Linked DNA regions of Allobranchiibius huperziae. The protein of the gene in region 1 interacts with the protein of each later gene in a pairwise test. Links are inferred from orthologs where the notes say so. Each region holds a gene or a part of one and is shown in the gene's direction. Other genes may lie near its edges. The genes, in order: ndk and HNR15_RS02695.

The links.
Region 2: the proteins of ndk (region 1) and HNR15_RS02695 interact in binary tests that used the Escherichia coli proteins (3 or more experiments, as listed by UniProt). The link is inferred for Allobranchiibius huperziae from one-to-one orthologs.

Annotation. Positions count from the first base shown.
Region 1 is NZ_JACCFW010000001.1:2,371,525-2,382,081, reverse strand. Bases 44-2,976 are described here. They hold ndk (nucleoside-diphosphate kinase), read left to right. Parts: upstream 44-1,266; coding sequence 1,267-1,686; downstream 1,687-2,976. Other genes in these bases: HNR15_RS11140 (alpha/beta fold hydrolase), read left to right, coding at 2,598-2,976; HNR15_RS11145 (MarR family winged helix-turn-helix transcriptional regulator), read right to left, coding at 2,026-2,556; HNR15_RS11155 (undecaprenyl-diphosphate phosphatase), read left to right, coding at 415-1,242; HNR15_RS11160 (DUF4233 domain-containing protein), read left to right, coding at 44-368. Outside these bases: more of HNR15_RS11160, read left to right, coding at 1-43; more of HNR15_RS11140, read left to right, coding at 2,977-3,548; HNR15_RS11135 (DUF350 domain-containing protein), read left to right, coding at 3,651-4,079; rpsO (30S ribosomal protein S15), read left to right, coding at 4,258-4,527; HNR15_RS11125 (polyribonucleotide nucleotidyltransferase), read left to right, coding at 4,726-7,209; HNR15_RS11120 (TRM11 family SAM-dependent methyltransferase), read left to right, coding at 7,429-8,412; HNR15_RS11115 (alkaline phosphatase D family protein), read left to right, coding at 8,437-10,098; HNR15_RS11110 (Fpg/Nei family DNA glycosylase), read left to right, coding at 10,107-10,557. UniProt on the Escherichia coli protein: Major role in the synthesis of nucleoside triphosphates other than ATP. The ATP gamma phosphate is transferred to the NDP beta phosphate via a ping-pong mechanism, using a phosphorylated active-site intermediate.
Region 2 is NZ_JACCFW010000001.1:554,688-565,168, reverse strand. Bases 5,074-7,930 are described here. They hold HNR15_RS02695 (uracil-DNA glycosylase), read left to right. Parts: upstream 5,074-6,091; coding sequence 6,092-6,769; downstream 6,770-7,930. Other genes in these bases: HNR15_RS02685 (PadR family transcriptional regulator), read left to right, coding at 7,610-7,930; HNR15_RS02690 (SGNH/GDSL hydrolase family protein), read left to right, coding at 6,766-7,557; HNR15_RS02700 (pyridoxal-dependent decarboxylase), read right to left, coding at 5,074-6,034. In the rest of the region: HNR15_RS02725 (MalY/PatB family protein), read right to left, coding at 1-983; groL (chaperonin GroEL), read right to left, coding at 1,297-2,925; HNR15_RS02715 (DUF3263 domain-containing protein), read right to left, coding at 3,174-3,479; HNR15_RS02710 (ribbon-helix-helix domain-containing protein), read left to right, coding at 3,643-3,846; HNR15_RS02705 (VOC family protein), read left to right, coding at 3,849-4,562; more of HNR15_RS02700, read right to left, coding at 4,691-5,073; more of HNR15_RS02685, read left to right, coding at 7,931-8,122; HNR15_RS02680 (substrate-binding domain-containing protein), read left to right, coding at 8,205-9,140; HNR15_RS02675 (ATP-binding cassette domain-containing protein), read left to right, coding at 9,226-10,481. UniProt on the Escherichia coli protein: Excises uracil residues from the DNA which can arise as a result of misincorporation of dUMP residues by DNA polymerase or due to deamination of cytosine.

The DNA of each region.
Region 1 (10,557 bases):
ACGGCGTGGGCGACCGGATGACCCGTCGGCTGGCCGCCGTCGTGGTCGCCTTCCAGGTCGTAGTGGTCCTGCTCGGTGGGCTGGTGGCGTACGCGATCGCCAAGTCGCGTGACGGCGTCGGCCACCCGGCGTACCTCTGGGTGGGTGGCGTGCTGGCGGTGCTGTGCATCGTCACGGCGGGAACGATGCGTCGCCCCTGGGGTGTCGCGCTGGGTTGGGTGGTCCAGATCGCTACGCTGGCCGCGGTTTTCGTGGTGCCGCTGATGTTCGTGGTGGGGGTGATCTTCCTCGCGCTGTGGATCACGGCACTGGTGCAGGGCCGCAAGATGGACCAGTTGACCGCCGACTACTTGGAGCGACAACCGTGATCGTCCCGACCCCGATCGTCCAGACCGTCCGGGTCCCGGTGACCGCATGAGTTGGCTCGAAGCGGTCCTGCTCGGCATCGTGCAGGGCCTGACCGAGTTCATCCCCGTCTCGTCCTCGGCACATCAGCTGATCGTGGGTCGGCTCTTCTTCGACAACGACGGCGGCGGATCGGCGTTCACCGCCATCAATCAGCTCGGCACCGAGACAGCGGTGCTCGTCTACTTCTGGCGGGACATCGTGCGGCTCATCCGCGCCGGCGTCCTCGCGCTGCGGCGCAGGCTGCCGTGGTCGGACCCGGACGCCCGGGAGTTCCTGCTGGTCATCATCGGCACGCTGCCGATCGGCATCCTCGGGCTGATCTTCAAGAACGCCATCGAAGGCCCGGCGCGCAACCTCTGGATCACCGCCAGCATGTTGCTGCTCTTCGCGCTGGTCATCGCCTATGCCGACAGCACCGCGCGGCAGACCAAGCAGGTGCAGGACCTCACCACCCGCGACGGCATCTTCTTCGGCCTCTGGCAGGCGCTGGCCCTGATCCCGGGTGTCTCTCGGTCCGGCGGCACGATGAGCGGCGGGATGCTGATGGGCTACCGCCGGGAGTCGGCTGCTCGCTACTCCTTCCTGCTCGCGATCCCCGCGGTGTGGTCCTCCGGCCTGTTCGAGCTCGCCGGCGAGGTGTCCAAACCCAACCCGGACGGCTGGGGCCAGGTGGCCGTCGCGACGGTGCTCGCGTTCGTCATCGGGTACGCCGTCATCGCGTGGCTGATGCGCTACCTCACCACGCACACGCTGCGGCCGTTCGTCTTCTACCGGATCGGTCTGGCCGTGCTGCTCTTCGTGCTGCTGTCGGTCGGCGCGCTGCAGGCCACCTGACCCGTACCCGTTAGGGTTTCGCCCGTGAGCGAGCAGATCGAACGCACCCTGGTGATCGTCAAACCCGACGGCTTCCGCCGCGGCCTGACGGGGGAGGTGCTGCGCCGTATCGAGTCCAAGGGCTACGTCCTGGCCGACCTGCACATCACGACCCCCGATCGCGAACGCCTCGCCCGGCACTACGAGGAGCACCAGGGCAAGCCGTTCTACGAGCCGCTCGTGGACTTCATGTCCTCAGGGCCGGCCACGTTCGTCGTGGTCGAGGGCCACCGCTGCATCGAGGGCTTCCGCGCCCTGGCCGGCGCCACCGACCCGACCAAGGCGCTGCCCGGCACCATCCGCGGCGACCTCGGGCGCGACTGGGGCGAGAAGGTGCAGGCCAACATCGTGCACGGCTCGGACTCACCGGAGTCGGCCGCCCGCGAGATCTCCATCTGGTTCTAGTCACCCCACGAAGTTCTCCGCTGCGCTCCGATACTTCGCGGGGACCCCGCCACGAAGACCACCCCACGAAGTTCTCCGCTGCGCTCCGATACTTCGCGGGGACCCCGCCACGAAGACCACCCCACGACGTTCTCCGCTGCGCTCCGATACTTCGCGGGGACCCGGGTTTCCCTTTACGACGGTCCTTCGTCGGCCGAGCGGGCCGAAACGCAGGGTGGGCGCGGGTCGGTGGCGTGCGTTCGGGGCCGAGCGGGCCGAGATGCAGGGTGCGCGCGGGTCGGCGGCGTGCGTTCGGGGCCGAGCGGGCCGAAACGCAGAGTGAGCGTGGTCATGCCCCCGTCAGCGGGCGCCGAGAGCCTCGTCCAGTCCGGTGATCGCCTGCTCCAGCAGCGTCGCCAGCCGCGCGCGCTCGGTGGTGTCGAGCCGGTCCAGCACGTCCGACTCCATCACGTCCGACTCCTGGATGACCTGTTTGAACAGCTCCCAGCCCGTCTCGGTCAGCGCGACGAGGATCCTGGTCCGGTTCTCCTTGTCGGGGGTGCGCTCGAGCAGCCCCCGCTCGCTCATCCGGTCCAGCCGGTGGGTCATCGACGACGGCGCGATGGCGGTCGCGTGCGCCAGGTACGACGGCGTCGTCAGCTGACCGTCGGGCGCCGTGGCGAGGATGGAGATGACCGACCACTCGCCGGAGGAGAGGCCGACATCCTGCAGCTGGCGGGTGTACCACTGGGCGAGGCGACGGGACATCCCGTGCACCGCGGTGATGACCCGCTGGACCTGTTCGTTCCCCCCGGCCGCGACGTACGCCGCGACCTCCGCCTCGTAACGGGCGCGTTCACTGGGTCGATCAGTCGGCACGGATCGGCTCATGAGCGACAAGTCTGCCACTGCCGGCCTGCCACGATGACCGCATGCACACGGACCCCATAGCCACCGGCCTGCTGGAGGTCGGCGACGGACACCGCGTCTACTGGGAGGACTCCGGCGCCCTCGACGGCGTACCTCTGGTCTATCTGCACGGCGGCCCGGGCGGCGGTCTCAACAAGGGCAGCTACCGGGGCTGGTTCGACAACGACCGCTTCCGGGTCATCGGCCTGGACCAGCGCGGCTGCGGCCGGTCGACGCCGCACGCGTCCGACCCGACGTACGACCTGGGCGCCAACACGACGGCGCACCTGATCGCCGATCTGGAAGCGCTGCGCACCCACCTCGGCATCGAGCGCTGGGTCGTGACCGGGGTGTCGTCGGGCTCGACCCTGGGGCTCGCTTACGGCCGCGCCCACCCCGAACGCACCCTCGCGGTCAGCGTCATGGCGGTCACCACCACCGGCCGAGCGGAGGTGGACTGGATCACCGAGCACGTCGGGCGGATCTTTCCCGAGGCGTGGGATGAGTACGCCGGGTACGCCGAGCGCGCGGGCGTCGGCTACCGCCGCGGGCAGGGACGACTCGTCACGGCGTACGCAGGTCTGCTGGCCGACCCCGACCCACTCGTACACCGCCCGGCGGCCGAGGCGTGGATGCGCTGGGAGGACGCGCACGTCGGGCTGCTGCAGCCGACCACCAGCCACAGCGAGCGGCCGATCGACTACCAGGTGGCATTCACCCGGCTGACCGCCCACTACTGGAGTCATGACGGCTTCGTCGACCCGCCGCTGCTCACCGACCCCGGCGCTCTGCGCGAGATACCGGTCGGGCTGGTCCACGGACGCAGGGACATCAGCGGACCGGCGGTGACGGCGTACGCGCTGCACCGCGTGCTCCCGAGGTCGCGGTTGGTCATCGAGAGCACCGAGGGCCACGGCGGACCGCTCATGGTCGCGGCGTGGCGGCAGCTCACCTGTGACCTGGGGCTCGGCTGAACGGCCGCGCAGTGAGCGAGGCAGGGGAACGCCCGACACGTCTACCCTCAGCAGGAGCCGCCCCGCCGTGACGCCCGCCGTCAGACCAGTGAGAGAGATGCGATGACCAGTTCGGATCTGTGGAACGACGTCGGTGCGATCGCCGCCTACGCCGGGGTGGGCGTCGGCATGATGCTCGTCGGCTACGCCATGATCGACATGCTCACCCCGGGCAAGCTGCACGAGCTCATCTGGGAACAGCGCAACACCAACGCCTGCATCCTGGTGTCGGTCAACGTGGTCTCGGTCGCCGCGATCATCGTGGCGGCGATCCGCAGCGCCCACGGCGACCTGACGGACGGCCTCATCCGCACCGCGGTCTTCAGCATCCTCGGGATGCTGATCATGGCGGTGTTCTTCGTCATCCTCGACATCCTGACGCCCGGAAAGCTCGGCGCGATGATGGTCGCCACCGAGCGGCACCCCGCGGTGTGGGTCACTGCGGCCAGCCACCTGGCCATCGCAGCCGTCATCACCGCCGCGATCAGCTGAAAGACGCGGCTCGCAGGCGGCCCGGCGGAGGCGTAGTGGCGGCCTCGGCCGATTAGGGCGCCTCCTGTCGCGCTGCTATTCTGGGGATCGCCGTATACCGGCCGCGGATCGACAGCGCCCTGGTGGACATGCCCAGGAGCACCGCGCAACGAGTCACAGAAATGGAGTCATCCTCACGATGCCCCTGGAAACCGCCGTCAAGGCACAGATCATGTCCGAGTACGCAACGTCCGAGGGTGACACCGGGTCCCCCGAGGTGCAGGTCGCGATGCTGACCCAGCGCATCAAGGACCTCACCGAGCACTCGCGTCAGCACCCGCACGACCACCACAGCCGCCGCGGGCTGCTCCTCCTGGTCGGCCAGCGCAAGCGTCTGCTGCGCTACCTCGAGGACATCGACGTCGAGCGTTACCGCTCGCTCATCAAGCGACTGGGTCTACGTCGCTGATCACCCACTTCACGCCAGCAGGCGGTCACCTTCGCGGTGGCCGCCTTCTGGCGTGTTCGGGGGTATGTCGACCCCGCCGGCCGCAGCCGCTGCGCTGCCGCCCGCGGGCAACATCGCCGTACGCCCCGAGATGAAGAAAACGGCCGCGGGCAACGACGATCCGCCGGCCGGTCAGAAGAGAACAGAAGAGGAGACCCAATGGAGGGTCCAGAGATCACTTTCGCCGAAGCCACGATCGACAACGGCAGCTTCGGCACCCGCACCGTCCGGTTCGAGACCGGACGCCTCGCCAAGCAGGCAGGCGGCTCCGTGCTGTGCTACCTCGACGACGAGACCACCCTGCTGTCCACCACGGCCGCAGGCAAGCAACCGAAGGACCAGTTCGACTTCTTCCCCCTGACGGTCGACGTCGAGGAGCGGATGTACGCCGCGGGCAAGATCCCCGGCAGCTTCTTCCGCCGCGAGGGACGGCCCTCGACGGATGCCATTTTGACCTGTCGCCTAATCGACCGCCCGCTGCGCCCGACCTTCAAGAAGGGTCTGCGCAACGAGGTCCAGGTCGTCATCACGGTGCTGTCGCTCAACCCCGACCACCAGTACGACGTGCTCGCCATCAACGGTGCGTCCGCCTCCACGCAGATCTCCGGCCTGCCGTTCTCCGGCCCGGTCGGCGCCACCCGCGTCTCCCTCATCGACGGCCAGTGGGTCGCCTTCCCCAACTTCTCCGACGCGCAGCGCTCGACCTTCGACATGGTCGTCGCCGGCCGCGTCGCCGGTGACGACGTCGCGATCATGATGGTCGAGGCCGAGTCCACCGAAGCGACCTGGGACCTGGTGAAGAACCAGGGCAAGACTGCTCCTACCGAGGAGATCGTCGCCGAGGGTCTGGAAGCGGCCAAGAAGTTCATCCGCGTCCTGTGCGATGCGCAGTCCGAGCTCGCCTCGCAGGCCGCGAAGCCCGTGCAGGACTTCCCGATCTTCCTGGACTACCAGGACGACGTCTACGAGGCCGTCGAGAAGGACGCCTCCGAGCAGGTCGCCGCCGCGTTCACGATCGTGGACAAGCAGGACCGCGAGGACAAGATCGAGGAGCTCAAGGGCGCCCTGAAGGCCGAACTGGCCGGCGAGGGCAAGCGCTTCGAGGGTCGCGAGAAGGAGGTGTCCGCCGCGTACCGCGCCTTGCAGAAGGCTCAGGTCCGGCAGCGGATCCTGCGCGACAAGGTGCGCATCGACGGTCGCGGTCTGGCCGACATCCGTGCGCTGTCCGCCGAGGTCGAGGTGCTCCCGCGGGTGCACGGCTCGGCGATCTTCGAGCGTGGCGAGACCCAGATCATGGGCGTCACCACCCTCAACATGCTGCGCATGGAGCAGCAGCTCGACACGCTCGGCCCGGTGTCGCGCAAGCGCTACATGCACAACTACAACTTCCCGCCGTACAGCACCGGTGAGACCGGTCGCGTCGGTTCGCCGAAGCGTCGCGAGATCGGCCACGGAGCGCTCGCCGAGCGCGCCCTGATGCCGGTGCTGCCGACCCGCGAGGAGTTCCCGTACGCGATCCGTCAGGTCTCCGAGGCGCTGAGCTCCAACGGCTCCACCTCGATGGGCTCGGTCTGCGCGTCCACCCTCGCCCTGCTGAACGCCGGTGTGCCGCTGCGCGCCCCGGTCGCCGGCATCGCGATGGGCCTGGTCTCCGCCGAGGTCGACGGACAGACCCAGTACGCCGCGCTGACCGACATCCTGGGAGCCGAGGACGCCTTCGGCGACATGGACTTCAAGGTCGCCGGCACGCGGGAGTTCGTCACCGCGATCCAGCTGGACACCAAGCTCGACGGCATCCCCGCCGACGTGCTCGGCCGTGCACTCACCCAGGCACGCGACGCCCGGCTCTACATCCTGGACGTCATGCACGAGGCCATCGACGGCCCCGACGAGATGAGCCCCTTCGCACCGCGTGTCATCACGGTGAAGGTGCCCGTCGACAAGATCGGTGAGGTCATCGGCCCGAAGGGCAAGATGATCAACCAGATCCAGGAGGACACCGGCGCGGACCTGTCGATCGAGGACGACGGCACGGTCTACATCGGCGCGACCGACGGTGCGTCGGCCGAGGCCGCCCGGGCCGCGGTCAACGCGATCGCCAACCCGCAGATGCCGGAGGTCGGCGAGCGTTTCCTGGGCACCGTGGTCAAGACCACGACGTTCGGCGCGTTCGTCTCCCTGCTGCCCGGCAAGGACGGCCTGCTGCACATCTCCGAGGTGCGCAAGCTCGTCGGCGGCAAGCGCATCGACAACGTCGAGGACGTGCTGAAGATCGGTCAGAAGGTGCAGGTCGAGCTCAAGGAGGTCGACCCGCGCGGCAAGCTGTCGCTGGCCGTCGTCGAGGACGTGTCGGCTGCTGCCGAGGCCGCCCCCGCCGCCGCGGAGCCGGCCCCCGTGGCCGACGCCGCTCCGGTCAGCACCGTTCCCGAGACCGCTGCGGACGACACCACGGCCGTCGCCGCTGAGGACGACGGTTCCGCGCAGGGCACCGGGTCCGAGGACACCGGTGGCCAGGGTGAGGGTGGCGAACGCCGCCCGCGCAACCGCCGTCGTGGCGGTCGCGGCCGTGGCAACAGCGGTGGCGGGCAGGGTGGCTCGAACGAGTCCAACCAGCCCGCCGGCGCGACCCCGGCCGACGCCTGAGTCTGATACGCCGTACCCGGACGCCCGGTGCCCCCGAACGGGGGTGCCGGGCGTCCGTGCGTCCGGGCCCCTGCCGCGGTTGTCAGCGTCGTGGTGGTGCCGGCGCCACGAATCCGCTGACAACCGGAGGCGGCCTCAGCGGTTGTCAGCGTCGTAGTGATGCCGGCGCCACGAATCCGCTGACGATCGAGCGTCGTGCGGCCTGAGAGGATCACGGGTATGCCGGTGGACCTGATCGTGACGTGCGCGGTCGGGTTCGAGGATCTGTTCCGCGGAGACCTGCTGCAGGAGCACGGCATCCGCAGCCGGTCGATCGAGCCGGGGGAGATCCTCCTGCAGGACGTGGAGGACCTGGGCTTCCTGACGTCCGCCGTCGCGCTGGACCGGGTGGCGCTGCCCTGGGATCCGGATGCACCGTCCGACGTCATCGCCGATGTCGTACGACGGCTCGCAGGGGACGCTGGCATCGAGCAGCCGGTGCGGTTCCGGGTGCAGGCCGCGCCCGATGTCCGCGAGGAGCTGATCGCACGGTTTTCCGACGGAGCGGGGTGGGTGAACGCCCCCTCCGACTGGCAGGTCAATCTGGATGTCGAGCGCGGTGTCGCCCAGCTGGGGCCCCTGGCGTGGGCAGCCCGATTCGGCACGCTGCGCCGTCTGCCGGCGGCGACACCCGTGTCGGTGGTCGCGGGCCTGCTGCGGCTCGCCAAGTGTGCTCCTCACGACCTCCTGCTCGATCCGTGCGCGGGAGTCGCCACCGTCCCGATCGTCGACGCGATCGAGCGGCCGGACGGCCGGTGCATCGTTCTGGACCGGGACGTCGAGGCCGTCGACCTGGCACGTCGCAACCTCGCCGAACGCGGTCTCGACCGGCGCATCGAGGTTTCCGCGGGGGACGCCGCCAGACTGGACCTGGCCGACCGCAGCGTGGACCGCGTCGTCACGGACCTGCCGTTCGGGAAGCGGATCGGCAGCAACAGCAACAACATCGAGCTCTACCCGCGGGTGCTGCGCGAGATCGAGCGTGTGCTGACGCTGAGCGGTCGTTGCGTCCTGCTCACCGACGACAAGCGGGTCTTCAAGGACGCTCTGGCACGCACCCGCGGGCTGAAGATCGTGCGTGAGCAGGTGGTGCGCTACCACGGCGTCAACCCCTCGGCGTACGTCGTGACGCGTAGTCGCGCACCGGGCCGTCGCGCCCGCTGAGGCGCGGTTTGCTAGGACTGTCCTATGCCTCCACCGCTGGTCCTCGGTCCGCTGCTGCGCCATGTGGGGGAGACGACGGCGACGATCTGGGTCGAGACGGCCGCCGCCGGGCAGGTCGAGGTGCGCAGCGAAGACGGCCACACCACCTCCGTGCCGACCTTCGCCGCGCACGGACACCACTACGCGATCGTGCTGGTCGAGGGGCTGGAGCCCGGGTCGGTCCAGGACTACCAGGTGGCCGTCGACGGCGGGGTCGTGTGGCCGGTGCCGGGCGACCCCTACCCGCCGTGTCGGATCGCCACCCTCGACCGCAGCCGGCCGTCGCACTTCCTCTACGGGTCCTGCCGCACGAGCGTCCCGCACGACAAGGAGGGCACGAAGTCGCACGGTGTCGACGCCCTGCGCGCGTACGCGGTGGACATGATCCGCGACCCCGCGCACTGGCCCGACTTCGTGCTCTTCCTCGGCGACCAGCTCTACGCCGACGAGACGTCCCGTGCGATGCGCGAGTTCATAAAGCGCAGAAGGGGATTGGATGACCCACCGGGACCGGAGGTGAAGGACTTCGTCGAGTACGCCGAGCTCTACCGGCTCGCGTGGTCCGACCCGGCGAACCGATGGCTGCTCTCGACCCTGTCCAGCGCGATGATCTTCGACGACCACGACGTGCGCGACGACTGGAACACCTCGCGGGCCTGGCACGAGGAGATGAACAAGCTCCCGTGGTGGCGCGACCGGATCAAGGGTGCGCTCGCGTCGTACTGGATCTATCAGCACGCGGGCAATCTTGCGCCGGACGAGCTGCGGCAGGACGAGATCTGGCGGCAGATCGCCGCCCATGACCCGGCCGAGGGTGAGCTGGACATCACCGAGGTCATCGAGGCGTTCGCCGACCGGGTCGACCGCGAGCCGGAGACCTACCGCTTCTCCTTCACCCGTGATCTGGGTGAGAGTCGGCTCGTCGTCATTGACTCGCGCAATGCCCGAGTGCTGGAGCCGGGGAAGCGCGCGATGCTGGATGCGAAGGAGAGCCGGTGGTTCGACGAGCAGTTGCACGGTGACACCTCGCACCTGTTCATCGGCACGTCGCTGCCGTTCTTCCTCCCGCCGGCCATCCACGACCTGGAGTCGATCGACGAGACGATGGCGGGCGGCGCGTGGGGTGGGCCACGGACGGCGCGACTCGGCGAGAAGCTGCGCGAGGCGGTCGATCTGGAGCACTGGGCGGCGTTCGAGCGGTCGTTCGCCCACGTGCTGCAACGGGTGGTGGAGGTGGCACGCGGCCAGCACGGCGAGGCGCCGGCGACGATCACATTCCTGTCCGGCGACGTGCACAACTCCTACATCACCCAGGTGCAGCACGAGCGTTATGCGCTGAGTTCGCGGATTCTGCAGGTCGTCTGCTCGCCGATCCGCAACCCGCTGCCGCGCCACGTGCGGATGCTGCAGGGCACCCTGGCGAACTGGACGAAGCGCCCGATGCGCCGCCTCGCGCGGCGGCTGCCGCAGGTGCGGCGGCCGGCGTACGAGTGGGACCTCACGCACGGGCCATGGTTCGACAACAACATGGGTGGGGTCGAGGTGCTGGGGGACCGGCTGCTGCTGACCTGGGCGCGCGGTGTGGTGTCGGATGGACAGTACGACCAGCCTCGGCTGGATCGCGTCTCGACCGTGTTGATCGGCTGAGTGAGGCTGTGCCAGAGGGACATACGATTCACCGGCTCGCCTCCGCGATCGACGACGCCTTCGGCGGGAGCCGGCCGGCGGTGAGCAGCCCGCAGGGCCGCTTCGCCGAGAGCGCGGCGCTGCTCGACGGCACCTATCTCGACAGCGCGGACGCCTGGGGCAAGCACCTGTTCGTGGAGTTCTCCGCAGAACGGGTGCTGCACGTGCACCTCGGCCTGATCGGCAAGTTCAGTGTGCTGTCGTACGACGACATGCTGCCGCCTCCGCGCGGCGCCGTGAGGCTGCGGCTGGCGACCGACACCACGGTCGCCGACCTGCGCGGGCCCATCATCTGCGCCCTGCGCACTCCTACGGAGGTCACGGAGGTCATCGCGCGCACCGGTCCGGATCCGCTGCGAGCCGATGCCGACCCGAGCCGTGCGTGGGACCGGATCCATCGCAGCCGCAAGGCGATCGGCC
Region 2 (10,481 bases), 1.8 Mb from region 1 along the record:
GCCGGATCGGCCAGTCCCAGCTCGGTGCAGTCGAGCCAGACGAGGTAGGTCGACTCCCCTGGTGTCACCCGGATCTCGGGCAGCTGTTCGGCGAGCATCCCCCGCAACAGCTCTCGCCGCTCGACGATCTCGCCGCGCAGCTCGTCCAGCCACGGGCCGCCGTGCGCGTACGCCGCGGTGTGGGCGATCTCGGCCAGGTGGTTGGCGCCGTGCGTGTTGACCTCGTGCAGGGCGCCGAGGGAGGCCGTCGCGTCCGCGCCCGGCACGGCGAGCGCGATCTTCAGGCCCGCGAGGTTCCAGGACTTCGACCCGCTCACGACACTGATGCCCCGGCTCGCCTCGGGCACCGCGAGGTACGGCGTGTACGTCACCCCCGGGTGCGTCAGCGGCCCGTGGATCTCGTCGGACACGACCAGCACGTCGTACCGGTCGGCGAGCCGGGCCAGCATCGCCAGCTCGTCCGCGGTGTGGACGGTGCCCATCGGGTTCTGCGGATTGCACAGGATGTACGCCGCGCCGGGCCCGGCGTCCCGGAACGCCGCCTCCAGCGCCTCGGGGTCGAGCCGGGAATCCGCGTCGAGGCTGGCCGTGACCAGCCGACGTCCGACGGCCTGCACGAAGCCGAAGAAGGCGTCGTAGCAGGGCGGACTCACCACGACGGCCGCATCGGGGCGGGTGTTCGCGCGCAGCAGCTCACCCACGCCGATCATCACGTCCGGCAGCATCATCGCCTGGCCCGGGTCGACCGCCCAGTCCCACCGTTCCTTCGCGAAGTGCGCGAACGCCTCCTCCAGCGGACCCGGGGCCGCGTACCCCACGTCGCCCCGACGCAGCGCACCCTCGATGGCCTCGACCACGGGGTCGCACGGCGCACAGTCCATCTCGGCGACCCAGACCGGGATCACGTCCGGGTCGTAGGCACGCCACTTGATGCTCGTGCGCGTCGCGCGCAGTTCGTCCAGGCTCGCGTCGAGGATCGCCATCGCGCCATCGTCGCACCCGCTCCCGCTGCTTTCGGCAACCGTGCCCCTCTTCCTGAGCTGGGTACGACAGAACCGCCCCGCGCCATCTCTGGCGCGGGGCGGTCCCGGTCGTTCGCTTGCGCTGTTCGCTTGCGCTGTTCGCTTGCGTGGTTCGCGGAGTGGTCAGTCGGAGACTGGTCCGTATCGGTTCAGCTCAGAAGCTGTTCCTTCTCGGTTCAGCTCAGAAGCTGTTCCTTCTGGGCTTCCTCCTCGCACTCCGCTGCGGCCGCCGACTCGGCTAGCGCCTCGTCGACAACCTTCGCTGCGTGCTTCGTCAGAAGCCCATGCCACCCATCTCGTCGCCGCCACCCGGCGCCGCCGGCACGTTCTTCTCCGGCTTGTCGGCGATGACCGCTTCGGTGGTGAGGAAGAGCGCGGCGATCGACGCGGCGTTCTGCAACGCCGAGCGGGTCACCTTGGCCGGGTCGATGATGCCGGTGGCGACCATGTCGACGTACTCGCCGGTCGCGGCGTTCAGGCCTTCACCGGAGGGCAGGTTGCGCACCTTCTCGACGACGACGCCGGGCTCGAGGCCCGCGTTCGAGGCGATCTGCTTCAGCGGAGCCTCGGCGGCCACCTTGACGATGTTCGCACCCGTGGCCTCGTCGCCCTCGAGCTTGAGTCCACCCCACGCGGCGTCGGTCGCCTGCAGCAGCGCGACGCCACCACCGGCGACGATGCCCTCTTCGACGGCAGCCTTCGCGTTGCGGACGGCGTCCTCGATGCGGTGCTTGCGCTCCTTCAGCTCGACCTCGGTCGCAGCGCCCGCCTTGATGACGGCTACGCCACCGGCGAGCTTCGCGAGGCGCTCCTGGAGCTTCTCGCGGTCGTAGTCGGAGTCGGAGTTCTCGATCTCGGCGCGGATCTGGCTGACGCGACCGGCGATCTGGTCGGTGTCACCCGCACCCTCGACGATGGTCGTCTCGTCCTTGGTGACGACCACGCGACGCGCGGTGCCCAGCAGGTCCAGCTCCGCGGTGTCGAGCTTGAGGCCGACCTCCTCGGAGATGACCTGACCACCGGTGAGGATGGCGATGTCGCCGAGCATGGCCTTGCGACGGTCACCGAAACCGGGGGCCTTGACGGCAACCGACTTGAAGGTGCCACGGATCTTGTTGACCACCAGGGTCGACAGCGCCTCGCCGTCGACGTCCTCGGCGATGATCATCAGCGGCTTGCCGGACTGCATGACCTTCTCCAGCAGCGGCAGCAGGTCCTTGATGCTGGAGATCTTGGAGTTGACGACCAGGATGTACGGGTCGTCCAGCACCGTCTCCATGCGCTCGGTGTCGGTCACCATGTAGCCGGAGATGTAGCCCTTGTCGAAGCGCATGCCCTCGGTGAGCTCGAGCTCCAGCCCGAAGGTGTTGCTCTCCTCGACGGTGATGACGCCTTCCTTGCCGACCTTGTCCATCGCCTCGGCGATGAGCTCGCCGATCTGCGGGTCGGCGGCCGAGATGGAGGCGGTAGCAGCGATCTGCTCCTTGGTCTCGATCTCCTTGGCCTGGCTCAGCAGCGATGCGGACACCGCGGCCACGGCGGCCTCGATGCCGCGCTTGAGGGCCATCGGGTTCGCGCCGGCGGCGACGTTGCGCAGCCCCTCGCGGACCATGGCCTGGGCCAGCACGGTCGCCGTCGTCGTACCGTCACCGGCGACGTCGTCGGTCTTCTTGGCGACCTCCTTGACCAGCTCGGCGCCGATCTTCTCGTAGGGGTCCTCGAGCTCGATCTCCTTGGCGATGCTGACACCGTCGTTGGTGATCGTGGGGGCTCCCCACTTCTTCTCGAGCACCACGTTGCGGCCCTTGGGGCCGAGTGTGACGCGCACGGCGTCGGCGAGGATGTTCATGCCCCGCTCGAGGCCGCGGCGGGCCTCTTCGTCGAATGCAATGGTCTTGGCCATCTGCGTGGTCCTCCCACAGTGCGTACCGAAGCTGGCCGTACGACGCCCGCGACGGACGAGCCGCGCCTGCCCGGGTGTACGGATACCCGGCGGTGAGCGGCACTCGTCGGACGGCCACTGTCTGTCACTCTCATGGCGAGAGTGCTAACAGCATTATTGGCACTCGCCGCCCCCGAGTGCAAACGGCTGGGGCCCCGCGGATCGCACCGGATGGGAGGCCGGACTTCAGGCCCGGCGGCTGGAGGGGGTCAGGCCTTCTCGCCCTGGTCGAACCCGAGTCGACGAGCGGTGCGCTGGCGCATCCGGCCGGCCCGCAGCCGCTGCAGTCGCTTGACCAGCATGGCGTCGTACGCGAGGGCGCCCGGGGTGTCGATCAGGGAGTTCAGCGCCTGGTAGTAACGCGTGGAGCTGAGGTCGAACGTCTCGCGGATGGCCTGCTCCTTGGAGCCCTGCAGCTTCCACCAGGTGCGCTCGAAGTCCAGGATGCGACGGTCACGATCGGACAGATCACTGGTGCGGTCGGCCCCCTGGACCTGCGCGTCGGCGACGCTCATGGGCAACCTTTCAGCCGTCGAGATGAACAGCCTCGACTATAGGAGCGAATCACACCCTTGTCATTCCGCTGCGGCGTGCCGTGACGGATGAGCCGGATGGGGCGATCTTCGAGCATCTCGTCAACCCCTTCCCACTCGCTTGCTACTTTGCTAGCATTCTGTCATGACAGCTCGCGACCCCTCCTCCAAGGTGCAGTTCAACGTCTACCTCCCGCCCGACCTCGTGACCCGGGTGAAGCACCGGGCCGTCGACGAGGGCAGCAGCCTGTCCACCCTCGTCTCACGTGCGCTCACCGACTACCTCGACGGCGACGCCCCCGACCACCCCGGCACGCCCACGAGCACGTCCACCGAAAGGGAGTCATGACCATGCCTCTGACCGTCGCCGCCATCCGCTACACCGACGACCTGCCGGCCATGCGGGAGTTCCTCGAGGTGCTCGGCCTCTCCCCCGCCGTCACGTCGTCCGGCTGGGTCGATCTGCACGCGGGTGCGGGCCGCGTCTGGTTGCATTCCGCCGGCGACGCGGACTCCCCGAGCGCCGCCGGTCAGACGAATCTGTGTTTCGAGTCCTCGGACCTGATCGGCCTGGCCGAGCGACTCGGCACGACGTACGTCGATGAGACCTTCGGCGCATCGCTGATGATCACCGATCCGCTGGGTGACGAGGTGCAGATCAACTCGGTGCACGCCGACACTTACGGCTACCAGACGCACGAACCGACGCCCGACGCCTCGACCTGCGTGGTGGCGGTCCGCTTCACCGATCCCGCCGGCCCCTACGTGCGGTTCCTCCGGACACTGGGGCTCGAGCGCTCGATGAGCGCGGCGGACGGCACGTACGCGCAGTTCTCCGCGGGGACGGGCGCGGTGGGCCTGCACGTCGGCGACGGCACCTCCCTCACCGGCAGGTCCGGCGCTCTGGTGAGCCTGTGCCTGACCACGGCGCGCGACCTCGACACGGTCGCGAAGGACCTACAGGACCACGGCTACGCGGACGCGACCGTCACCCACGAGGACGACGCGCGGTCGGTCCACGTGACCGACCCGGACGGGCAACAGCTGCAGATCCGCGCCGCCTGAGGCGATCCGACGGCGAAGCCAAAGCGTCGGCGTGGCCGGTTTGCGTCTGCGGCCAGGGCTGCAGCACTGGCCGCAGACGCAGAACCCGCACCAACGAACGTCCGCGCGCCGCGGGAGGTCCGGGCAGGTCAGGCCATCGAGTCGAGGATCGCGGTGATGTCGTCCTCGCTGGTGAGCGGGTTGACGATCGCGAAGCGCGCGAGCGTCTCCCCGTCGTGCGAGGTGGGCACCACGAACCCCTCCTGGCGCTCCAGCAGACCGTCGGACCAGCGGTGGTAGTCCGCGGGCTCCCAGCCGAGCCGGCGGAAGACCAGGATCGACAGGTCGGCGTGGCGCACGACCTCGAGGTAGTCGCGCGAGATCACCTGCGCCTCGGCGAACCGGGTCACCTCCAGGGTGCGCTCGATCGCCGCGCTGTACTTCTGCGTGCCGTTCGCGACCAGGGAGAACCAGAACGGCAGACCCCGCGCGCGCCGGGTGAGCCCCACCGAGTAGTCCGTGGGATTCCAGTCCGGGGCGTCGGTGAGGACGTCGAGGTACGACGCGTGCTGGGTGTGCGCGGCCCGGGCCAGCGCCGGGTCGCGGTAGAGCAGCGCGCAGCAGTCGAACGGCGCAAAGAGCCACTTGTGCGGGTCGACGATGAAGGAGTCGCAGCGCTCGATGCCGGCGTACTTGGGCCGGACGCTGGGCGCGGCGAGCCCGGCGCCGCCGTACGCGCCGTCGCAGTGGAACCAGATGCCGAACTCCTCGCACACCGCGGCGACCGACTCCAGGTCGTCGATGACGCCGAAGTTGGTGGTGCCGCAGGTCGCCACGACGGCGAAGAACGACTCCGGCCCCTCGTCGATGAGCACCTCGCGCAGCGCCTCACCGGTCAGCCGCAGGTCGTCGCCGACCTGCACCTGCACCAGTTCGGCGTCCATGACCCGGCAGGCCGACGCGATGGAGGAGTGCGATCCGACGGTGGCCGCGACGCGGAACGGTCGGGCGCCGCTACGTACGCGGGCGGTCTCGCGGGCGGTGACCAGCGCCGAGAGGTTGCCGATCGTGCCGCCCTGCACGAAGGAGCCGCCGGCGCCCTCGGGCAGCCCGACGAGGTCGGCGATCCAGCGCAGGGCCTGGTTCTCTGCGTAGACGGCGCCCGCCCCCTCGAGCCATGAACCCGCGTAGATGGACGAGGCCCCCACGACCAGGTCGAACATCGCGGCCTCGCGCGTCGGTGCGCACGGGATGAAGGACAGATAGCGCGGGTGGTCGGTCGACAGGCACGCCAGCGAGAGCTCCTCGGCGAAGAGGCGCAGCGCCTCCTGGCCGCCGATACCCTTCTCCGTCAACGCCTCCCCGGCCACAGCGTCCAGCTGCTCCTTGGTCCGCGGACCGTCGAGAGGGACCGGGTCGAGCGCGAGTCGCTCCGCGGCGTACTCGAGGATCGACTTGCCCAGGTCCTGCGTGTATTCGTCGTAGCCGTGCACGACCGCGAGTGTAGGTGCCAGGCCGGCCGCGCCACATGGGCGTCGTAGGTTGGCCGTATGCCGACCGCGCCGCTGCCCGAGCTCGTCCACCCGAGCTGGGCCGGCGCCCTCGAGCCGGTCGCCGACACGATCAGCGCCTGCGGAGCCTTCCTGCGCGCCGAGCTGGCCGCCGGACGTGGCTACCTTCCCGCCGGTGACAGGGTGCTGCGCGCGTTCGGGCAGCCGCTGGACGAGGTGAAGGTGCTCATCGTCGGTCAGGACCCCTATCCGACGCCCGGCCACGCGGTCGGGCTGTCCTTCTCGGTCGCACCGGACGTGCGCCCGGTGCCCCGCAGTCTCGCCAACATCTACACCGAGCTGAGCAGCGACCTCGGCGTCCCGACCCCCGGCAGCGGCGACCTGTCACCGTGGGCCGAGCGCGGGGTGCTGCTGCTCAACAGGGTCTTGACCGTGCAGCCCGGCAAGCCGGCGAGCCACCGCGGCCACGGCTGGGAGGAGGTCACGGCGCGCGCCATCGACGCGCTCGTCGCGCGCGACCAGCCGCTGGTCGCGATCCTGTGGGGCCGAGACGCCCGCTCGCTGGTGCCCCGCCTCGGCAGCACGCCGTACGTCGAGAGCGCGCACCCCTCCCCCCTGTCCGCACGCAACGGCTTCTTCGGCTCCCGCCCGTTCAGTCGCGCGAATACCCTGCTCACCGAGCAGGGTGGCGCCCCCGTGGATTGGAGCTTGGCATGACATGGCATCGGTACGTCGCGATCGGGGACTCCTTCACCGAGGGGGTCGGCGACCCGGACCCGGCGCGCCCGGAGTCCTACATCGGCTGGGCCGACCGCCTCGCCGGGCAGCTGGCCAAGCAGAACAGCGACCGCCGCACCGACTTCGACTACGCCAACCTCGCGATCCGCGGACGGCTGCTGGCCGACGTGGTGGGGCCGCAGCTCGACGCCGCGCTGCCCCTCAAACCCGACCTGCTGTCGATGATCGGCGGCGGGAACGACATCCTGCGCCCCCGGGCCGACCTGGACGACATCGCCGACCGGATCGAGGCGGCCGTCATGCGGGCCCGGACCGCGGGCGCGGACGTCCTGCTGGCCACGCTGGCCGATCCCGCGCAGGCGCCGGTCATCAAGGCCGCCCGCCCGAGGATCGCGGCACACAACGCCAACCTGTGGGGTATCGCGCAGCGCACCGAGGCGTACGTGCTCGACATCTGGTCGATGCGGTCGCTGCGGGACGCGCGGATGTGGTCACCGGACCGGTTGCACCTGTCGACCGAGGGCCACCGTCGGGTCGCCCTGCAGGCCGGCTGGACCCTGGGCGTCATCGAGGGCGAGCGCGAGTGGGCCGCGGCGCTGCCCGCCGGGCCCGTCCTGTCGCGCGCCCACATCGCCCACGAGAACGCCGCCTGGGCGAAGGACTACCTGGCGCCCTGGGTGCAGCGGCGGTTGAAGGGCCGAAGCTCCGGCGACGACCTGCTGCCCAAGCAGCCCGAACCGCGCCGGCTCACGTCGCGGAACGACTGAGCGTCCCGCCGTTTCGGCGACCGCCCGCACGATGCCGCCCAGCCACCCACCGATGAGCCCCGCGGCGTACGCCGTGCTGGGCGCGATCGCGCAGGGGCCTACCCACGGTTTCGCGATCGCCCGGCGGCTGCAGCCCACCGGCGACCTGGGACGGGTGTGGAGTCTCACCCGGCCCCTGGTCTACCGCGAGCTGGCCCGGTTGATCGAACGCGACCTGGTGCGCGAGCGGGCGGGCGAGCCGGGCGACCGCGGCCCGCGGCGCACCATCGTCGACATCACCGCGGCCGGGCAGGTCGAGACCGAGCGCTGGCTGGCGGAGCCGGTCGAACGGGTACGCGACTTCCGGTCGATGTTCCTGCTCAAGCTGGCCCTGATCGACGGCGCCGGGGCCGACCCGCGTCCGCTCGCCCGGGCACAGCGCACGAGATTCACCGAACGGGTGGCGCAGATCGAGCAGGAACTGGAGCAGAGCGTGGGCTTCGATCGCCGGGTCGTGGTGTGGCGGCTGCTGTCGACCCGGGTGGCGATCGACTTCCTCGACACGATCCTCGACGAACCGGCGTAGTAGTCGCACCTTGACTACCGAATGGGACAGGATGGTCCCGTCGCGCGCACGCGCTGTCGTCGTCCACCGGAAGGCACCACCCATGAAGCGCCTGCTCGGCAGTCTGGTCCTCGTGACCCTCGGTACCTGCGCCACCGCCGGATGCAGCAGTGGGTCGTCCTCGCCGGGCTCGTCTTCGGCCGGCGCATCCGGGTCCGGCTCCAGCTCGAGCAGTGCGTCCACCACGACTTCGTCCACGTCGCCCGCCAAGGGCACCGGGAGCGTCAACGTGCTCTACGCCGGGTCGCTGGTGAAGCTGATGGAGGACAAGATCGGGCCGGGATTCAAGGCCGGTACCGGGTATTCGTTCAGTGGCTTCTCCGCGGGGTCGACCGCTCTGGCGAGCCAGATCAAGGGCAAGGTGCGCCGGGGCGACGTCTTCGTGAGCGCCAGCCCGAAGGCCGACCAGTCCCTGATGGGCACCGCCAACGGTGACTGGGTGAGCTGGTACGTCACCTTCGGCTCCTCCAAGCTCGTCCTCGGCATCAACCCCAAGAGCAGGTTCGCGAGCGCCCTCAAGACCAAGCCCTGGTACGACGTGATCACCCAGCCCGGTTTCGAGGTCGGCTTCACCGACCCCAAGACCGATCCGAAGGGCAAGCTCACCGCGCAGGCGCTGAGCGACGACGCGAAGGCCCATCCGGCTCTGTCGAAGGTCGCTTCGTCCACCTCCGACGTCTTCCCCGAGGAGACCTTGGTCGCGAATCTGCAGTCGGGGCAGCTGGACGCGGGCTTCTTCTACACCAGCGAGGCCAAGACGGCCGGCATCCAGACGGTCCCGCTGACCGGGACCGACCTGAAGGCGAGCTACACGGTCACGGTGTTGAAGGGCGCGCCGAACGCCGCGGGTGCCGCGGCGTTCGTGAAATATCTGCTGGGATCGCAGACACAGGCGATCTTCAAGGCCGCGGCGTTCACCGTGACCTCGCCGCCCAAGGTCACCGGCACACCGCCCGCAGGTCTGCTGCCCAGCAGTTGAGGAGCACCCCGTAGCCCACCGTCGCGCCACGACGCGCAGCAGCCCGCTGAGGTATCTCGGCGGGCTGCTGGCGCTCTATCTGCTCGTGCCGCTGGTCTACTTCGCCTGGCGCTTCGCGACCTCCGGCGACCGTGGATTCGGTGAGTCCGGGCTGTGGGCGGCGGCGCGTACGTCGGTCGCGAGCGCCAGCATCAGCACCGTCATCGTCCTGCTGCTCGGGGTGCCGCTCGCGCGCTGGCTCGCGACGTCGACCGGCGCGTTCGCACGCGTGGTGACGGTCGTCGTCCAACTGCCGCTCGCGCTGCCGCCGGTGATGAGCGGCATCGTGCTGATCTACCTGGTCGGGCCCTACACCTGGCTCGGCACGCATGTCAGCGGCGGGCTCACCGGCACCACGGCCGGAGTGGTGATCGCGCAGACCTTCGTCGCCGCCCCGTTCCTGATCATCGCGGCACGGTCGGCCTTCGCGGAGCGGGACCCCGCGCTCGACGACCTGGCAGCCACCCTCGGTCACGGCGCGCTCGCTCGCTTCCTCAAGGTGGATCTGCCGTTGGCCGCGGACGGGATCCGAGCGGGTGCGGTGCTGACCTGGCTGCGAGCGCTGGGCGAGTACGGCGCCACGGTGCTGCTCGCCTACCACCCGTACACGCTGCCCGTCTTCACCTCGGTGCAGTTCTCGGCCACCGGTCTGCCCACCACCCAGGCACCGACCGCCCTCGCGCTCGGCATCGCGGTCGTCGGCCTCCTGCTCGCCGGTCTGCGCCTCCCCCGGCGCCGACACCGCGCCCGGGTCCCCTCGCCCGTGCACCCGCAGGCTGCCGCACGGGTGCCCGTCGGTTTCGCCCTGCGACAGCGGGTGGGCGACTTCGACCTCCAGCTCGCCCATCGGGCGGGCAGCGATCGGCTGGCCGTGCTCGGACCCTCCGGGTCGGGAAAAACCCTCACCTTGAAAGCGATTGCCGGACTGAACGCCGCACCCGGCGACGAAGTGGACTTCGCGGGGGACGCGGTCGCACAGGTGCCCGCCCAACTGCGCGGCGTCGGCTACGTCCCGCAGAACCGTGGCCTCTTCCCCCATCTGACCGTGTGGGAGCACGCGACGTTCGGGGTGCGCGCGGACCCGGCGCTGGCCGCGTGGTGGCTGCAGACGCTCGGCCTGGACCAGCTGCTCGACCGCCGCCCGCAGGAGCTGTCCGGCGGGGAACGCCAGCGGGTGAGCCTCGCGGCGGCGCTGAGCCAGAACCCTCGCGTCGTGCTGCTCGACGAACCGTTCTCCGCGCTGGACGTACCCGTGCGCGCCGGCCTGCAGACGACAGTGCGACGTCTGCAGCGCGAGAGCGG